2 regions of the Mycobacterium seoulense genome follow, and region 1 is predicted to be linked to the other one. Evidence: predicted binding sites of a transcription regulator. Region 1 holds the regulator's gene; the other holds the start of a gene.

Region 1 (3,410 bases):
ATCATGGACCTGTCCCGGTTCGCGGTGAACCCGCGGGTGCACCTGTTCTTCGGGGCGCGCTATCGCTGCGAGCTCTACGACCTGCCGACGCTGTGGCAGGTGGCCTCCCACAATCCGTGGCTGTCGGTCTCGCCGGTCTCCGAGTACAGCGCCGACCCGGCGTGGGCGGCCGACTATCCCGACGTCACGCCGCCGCGCGGCCTGCACGTGCGCCAGACCGGCCGGCTCCCCGACGTGGTGACCAAATACGGTGGGTGGGGTGACCGGCAGATCCTGATCTGCGGGGGCCCGGCCATGGTGCGGGCCACCAAGGCCGCCCTCATCGCCAAAGGCGCTCCGCCGGAAAGCATTCAGCACGACCCGCTATCGAGTTGAGTGGAGGTAGACATGCGTGTCGTCACCCTGTGCGACCCGGCATCGACGGTGACCGCGGAATTCGTGCCCGAGGCGGGGATGATCGGCACCTCGCTGCGCGATGCCGGCGTGGAGCTGCTCGGGCAACGGCGCGGGCTGGACGCCTACGTGACGGCGGGCAAGACGATGGGGATACCGATCCTGTATCCCTGGGCAAACCGGTTGGGCGCCAACACCTATACCGCGGAGGGCGTGACGACGACGCTCACGCCGGGCCAGAACGGGGTCCGTGCCGATCCCAGCGGCTTGCCGATCCACGGCGTGCTGGCGGGCCACCCGGGCTGGCGGGTGACCGCCGAGTCGGCCGACCAGCTGACTGCCGAGCTGGATTTCGCCGCCGATCCCCGATTGCTGGCCAGCTTTCCCTACCCGCACGTGTTGACGGTGGCGGTGCGGCTGGCCGAGCGGACGCTGACCGTGCGCACCACGGTGACCGCCACCGGCGACCGGGCGGTCCCGCTGTGCTTCGGCTTTCATCCCTACCTGCGCCTGCCGGACGTCGCCCGCGGCGAATGGGTGATCGAGACTCCGCCGCTGCGGCATCTGCGGCTTGACGACCTCGGGCTGCCCACCGGCGAATCCGAGCCACCTGCGGCGCTGTCGGAACCCCTGGGGGACAAGGCTTTCGACGATGCCTACGACGAGGTCCCCGACGGCGCGGTGTTCGCGGTCTCGGGCGGTGGCCGGCGGCTGGAGGTGCGCTTCGACCGGGGGTATCCGGCGACACAGATCTTCGCGCCCACCGCCGAAGCCATCGTGTGCTTCGAGCCGATGACCGCACCGACCGACGCTCTGCGCCGCGGCGGCTACCGCCTCGCCCGGCCGGGCGAACCGGCCCTCACGCAGTTCTCGATCCGGGTCTGATCAGCCGCGTGTTCTGCGCGGCTGCCACACCACGACGGCGGTGCTCTTGGGCATCACCGCGAGGTCGCGGCGCTGCCCGGCGCGCACCTGCGCCAACTCGTCGGTCAGCTCCTTGACCCGCGACTGCAGCGCCTCGACCTGATTGGTCAGTTCGATGATGCGCTTGATGCCGGCGAGGTTGACCCCCTCGTCCTGGGACAGCCGCTGCACCTCACGCAGCAGGTCGACGTCGTGTTCCGAATAACGCCGTCCCCCACCGGAAGTGCGGCGCGGGCTGACCAGGCCGAGGCGATCGTAGGTGCGCAGGGTCTGCGCATGCATGCCGGCCAGCTCCGCCGCCACCGAGATCAGGAACGTCCGGGACTCTTCCCGTGAATTCTTGGCCATCAGCGATTACCCGCCCATCCCGCTCGTGGGTCGAACCCACTGGCCCGCTCGGCCGCCGCGTAGGCCTCCAGCGCCTCGGCCGCGGCGCCTTCCACGTTGGGCGGCACGGCGACCTTGACGGTGACCAGCAAGTCCCCGTTGCCGCCGCTGCGCTTGGGAACGCCCCGCCCCCGCACCCGCAGGATGCGGCCGTCGGAGGTCCCCTTGGGCACCCGGACGCCGACCTTGCCGTCCAGTGTGGGTACCGAAATTGTTGAACCCAAGGCCAATTCGGTGAAGCTGACCGGAACGGTCACGGTGAGGTCGTCGCCGTCGCGGCCAAACACCTGGTCCGGCCGCACGTGCACGGTCACGTAGAGGTCGCCCGACGGCGCCCCACGCAATCCGGCCTCGCCCTGCCCGGGCAGCCGGATGCGCTGGCCGTCCTCGACGCCGGGCGGGATCCGCACGTTGATGGTGCGGGTGCGGGTGGTGACCCCGGTGCCCTTGCACTCCTCACACGGGTGCTCGATGATCGAGCCGCTGCCGCGGCAATCGGTGCACGGCTCGGAGAACCCGAACGCGCCCTGGTTGCGGCTGATCACGCCGGAACCGTTGCAGGTGGGGCACACCTTCGGGCTGGTCCCCGGCCGCGCGCCGCTGCCGTGGCAGTTGGTGCACGGCGCAGGGCTGGTGAGCCGCAACGGCATTGCCACACCCTTGGCGGCCTCGACGAAATCCAGCTGAGTCTCGGTCTCCAGGTCGTTGCCGCGCCGCGGCCGGCTGGGACGGGCGCTCGCGCCGCGCCCGAACAGGCCGCCGAACAGGTCCCCGATGTTGGCGCCGCCGCTTCGCCCGGCGGCGTCGAACAGGTCGTTGAGGTTGAACTCGGCGCCGTCACCGCCGGCACCGAAACCGCCGAAACCCCCGGTGTCGAACCGGCGGCCGCCAAAACCGCCGCCCGCGAACAGGCGGCGGGTTTCGTCGTACTCCTTGCGTTTGGCCGGATCCGACAACACGTTGTGCGCCTCGGAGACCGCCTTGAATCGCTCGCCCGCGGCGGGGTTGTCGGGATTGGCGTCCGGATGCAGGTCGCGCGCCAGTTTGCGGTACGCGCGTTTTATCTCTTCGGGACTGGCGTCAGAGGAGACGCCCAGCTCCTTGTAGAAGTCCTTTTCGACCCATTCGCGCTGGGCCATGTCGCGTCACCCCCTCTCACCTTTCTGTCTTTTGTTGTGCTGATTGTGTGGTCTATTCACCGGATGCGCCGGGGTTATCGTGCGATTCGGCCGGTTGGGCCGGCGCGCCACCCTCGTCGGCGACCGTGTCGACGACGCCGACCAGAGCGTGCCGCAGGACCTGGTCGCCCAGCTTGTAACCCTGCCGCATGACCGTGCCGATCACCGGCTTGGAGCCGTCGCCGCCGCCGCCCTCGTGCTGCACGGCTTCGTGCAACACCGGGTCGAAGTCCTCGCCTTCCGCGCCGAACGCCGTCAGACCGAGTCCGGTCAGGGCGCTGTCCAGCTTGTCGGCCACCGACTTCAGCGGGCCGGATTCCAGGTCGCCGTGTTTGCGCGCCCGCTCGAGATCATCGAGCACGCCCAGCAATTGGCTGACGACGCCGGCCTTGGCCCGGTCGGCCGCGGCCTGCTGGTCGCGCAGCGCACGCTTGCGGTAGTTGGCGAAGTCCGCCTGGACCCGTTGCAGGTCGCCCAGCAGTTCGGCGGCCTTGCCGGCCTCCTCGGGTGACTCACCCGAGAAGTCGC
Region 2 (3,410 bases), 2.3 Mb from region 1:
GCGACCATGGCGGCAATCTCGGTGCTACTGCAGGCGGGCGACCCGTTCGGTGCGGTTGCGTACCAGGTCGTTGAAGGCCTCGCCGGGCCCGACGTGCTCGAAGAGTTGCGGCGGATAGTGCGTGACGTACATCGTGCGGCGGCCGCCGGCCCCGGTCGGCCGGGGTGAGGCGTGCATCAGGTCCTGGACGTGGACGGTCACGTCGCCCGGGGCCGTGTCGATGCTCACCACCGGTACCTGTTGGAGCCGCTGTTCCCACCGGTAATGAATGGCCTGACCGTGACTGCCCGGTACCACCTGAAGGTTGCCGGTGCCGGCGTCCGAGCCGGTGAGTTGAATGCCGATGCTGACCGCGGGGCACATGAGAGCGTGTCCGCCCATGCCGCAGTCCTGATGCCATGGGATGTTGGACAGCCCGCTGGTGTTCCCCGGGACTTTGAGCAACACCGCGCTGCCTTCCATCCGGTCGGGCGCGGTGCGCAGCGCGGGATCGATCAGGGTGCCCAGCCTGCGCACCCTGGGATCGTTCTCCAGCGCGGCAAGGGCGGGCGAGCGCAGCGTTGCGTAGACCAATCGGCACAGCACGCTCCCGCCGTCCTCGGCGGTGGCCCACCACGACCGGTCGTCCCCGGGTCGGGCCTGGGCCGCGAGGCGGTCGATCTCGCGGTTGGCGGCCCGCATCTCATCGGCGTCGAAGACCCCCTTGACGTGCAGGTAACCCATGGTCTGCAGCTGAGCGGCCAACTCGGCGTCGTCGGCGTCGAGCGTGAACGTGGCGAGCGGGTCGCGCCCGCCCAAGTCGGCGCGAGCCGGGTCGTACGGCGGGATGCCGGCGTGCAGGTACCGCAGGACCGGGTCCCAGTCGGCCAGCTGGTCGAAGCCGCCCCGCTCGAAGGACAACTCGTCGCTGAGCAGGAGGTTGATGACCGTGCGGATCTGGCCGACCATGTCGTCCCACGACTGCCGGGAAAGGCGCACGACGGCATCTCCGGTGCGCTGCCCCTCGCCGACGCGGATCGTCGAACCCTCGACGGCGTAAGTGACGGCGTCGTCGTCGACGAGGAAGGTGATGGCGCCGGTGGAGGCGAGATCTCTGGCCGCGGATTCGAGGACGTCCGGGTCAAGGGCGGTCGGGGCGGGGTGCGTCAGCGGCACGGGCCGATTATCCAAGACCGCCAGTGTGATCGCCAGCACTCAGCCGCGGAGGGGGCCCGGGAGGGAACAAACCGGCGCCGGGCTGGGTTGAGCGCATCAGACTCAGATTTTGGAGGATTGATGGCTGAAGCCAAGTCAATGCCGGTGCTGTTCGTCACCGACACCGTCGTGTTGCCCGGCATGGTCGTCCCGGTCGCGCTCGACGAGGCCGCGCGGGCGGCGATCGACGCTGCCCAGGCGAGTGAATCCGGGCAGCTGCTCATCGCGCCCCGGCTAGACGACCGTTACCCGTCGCACGGTGTGATCGCCAAGATATTGCAGGTCGGACGCATCGCCGGCGGCGGCACGGCGGCCGTCGTGCGCGGTGAGCGCCGGGCGCAGATCGGGACGGGAGCGTCGGGGCCCGGCGCGGCGCTGTGGGTCGAGGTGACCGAGGTGCCCGAGGCCGAGACGACGGACGAAATCAAGGCGTTGACGTCGGAGTACAAGAAGCTGCTGCTGGCCATGTTGCAACGCCGCGAGGCCTGGGAGATCGTCGACTACGTCAACCGGCTGACCGACCCGTCGGCGCTGGCGGACACCTCCGGGTACGCGTCCTACCTGTCCAGCGAGCAGAAGCGGCAACTGGTCGAGACGGTCGACGTCGCCGAGCGGCTCCGGTTGCTGATCGACTGGACCAGCTCGCATCTGGCCGAGGTCGAGGTCAACGACAAGATCGCCGAGGACGTGCGCGAGGGCATGGAGAAGACGCAGAAGGAGTTCCTGCTGCGCCAACAGCTGGCCGCGATCCGCAAGGAACTGGGCGAAGGTGAGCCCGACGGATCCGACGACTACCGGGCTCGCGTCGAGGCGGCAGATCTGCCGGAGAAGGTGCGCGAGGCCGCATTGCGGGAGGTGGGCAAGCTGGAGCGGTCCAGCGACCAAAGCCCGGAGAGCGGCTGGATCCGCACCTGGCTGGACACCGTGCTCGACCTGCCCTGGAACGTGCGGACCGAGGACTCGACGGACCTGAAGGCCGCGCGCGGCGTTTTGGACGCCGACCACCACGGGCTGGACGACGTCAAGGACCGCATCGTCGAATACCTGGCCGTGCGTGCCCGCCGCGCCCAGCGCGGGTTGCAGGTCGTCGGCGGGCGCGGCTCCGGCGCGGTGATGGTGCTGGCCGGTCCCCCCGGTGTCGGCAAGACGTCGCTGGGTGAGAGCGTCGCCCGGGCCCTGGGCCGCAGGTTCGTGCGCGTCGCCCTGGGCGGTGTGCGCGACGAGGCCGAGATCCGCGGGCACCGGCGCACCTATGTGGGGGCGTTGCCGGGCCGGATCGTGCGTGCCATCGGCGAGGCGGGATCGATGAATCCCGTTGTGCTGCTGGATGAAATCGACAAGGTCGGTTCCGACTATCGGGGTGACCCGTCGGCCGCGTTGCTGGAGGTCCTGGACCCGGCGCAGAACCACACGTTCCGCGACCACTACCTGGATCTCGACCTTGACCTGTCCGACGTCGTGTTCCTGGCCACCGCCAACGTCATCGAGAACATCCCGTCGGCCCTGCTGGACCGCATGGAACTGGTTCAGATCGACGGCTACACCGAGGACGACAAGGTCGCGATCGCCCGCGACTACCTGCTGCCCCGGCAGCGGGAACGTGCGGCGCTGACCGAGGACGAGGTCACGCTGACGGATGCGGCATTGCGCAAGATCGCCGCCGACTACACGCGGGAACCCGGTGTGCGCCAGTTCGAGCGGCTGCTGGCCAAGGCGCTGCGCAAGGTGACCACCAAGCTGGCGGAGACTTCCGAGCCGATCACCATCGACGAGCCGGATCTGGTTGAGTACCTTGGCCGCCCGCGGTTCACGCCGGAATCGGCCGAGCGCACGGCGGTGCCCGGGGTGGCCACCGGCCTGGCCGTCACCGGCCTGGGCGGCGACGTGCTCTACATCGAGGCCGGGGCCACCGACGGCGAGCCGGGTCTGCAGCTGACCGGTCAACTGGGCGACGTGATGAAAGAGTCGGCGCAGATCGCGCTGTCCTACGTGCGCTCGCACGCCGCCCAGTTGGGCGTCGACCCCCAGGCCCTCGACCGGCGCATCCACGTGCACGTGCCCGCCGGCGCGGTGCCCAAGGACGGCCCGTCGGCCGGTGTGACCATGGTGACCGCCCTGGTGTCGATGGCCACCGGACGTCAGGTCCGCTCGGATGTCGGCATGACCGGCGAGGTCACGCTGAACGGCCGGGTGTTGCCGATCGGCGGCGTGAAGCA

What was found. Region 1 encodes HspR, which represses chaperone genes until heat shock. Its sites were predicted from a motif close to ANNTGAGTNNNNNNNACTCANNT; they were not measured.
Region 2: lon (endopeptidase La) is a predicted target of HspR. The motif match lies at 1,241-1,263, and genes of this name have one in related genera.

What each region holds. Positions count from the first base shown of each region.
Region 1 covers NZ_AP022582.1:4,806,273-4,809,682, reverse strand. The annotation lists gene G6N37_RS22270 (FAD-binding oxidoreductase) at 1-375, shown strand, start outside; gene G6N37_RS22265 (aldose 1-epimerase) at 388-1,278, shown strand; gene G6N37_RS22260 (heat shock protein transcriptional repressor HspR) at 1,279-1,665, opposite strand; gene dnaJ (molecular chaperone DnaJ) at 1,665-2,843, opposite strand; gene grpE (nucleotide exchange factor GrpE) at 2,896-3,410, opposite strand, start outside.
Region 2 covers NZ_AP022582.1:1,589,485-1,592,894, reverse strand. The annotation lists gene G6N37_RS07170 (phytanoyl-CoA dioxygenase family protein) at 25-1,155, opposite strand; gene lon (endopeptidase La) at 1,276-3,410, shown strand, end outside.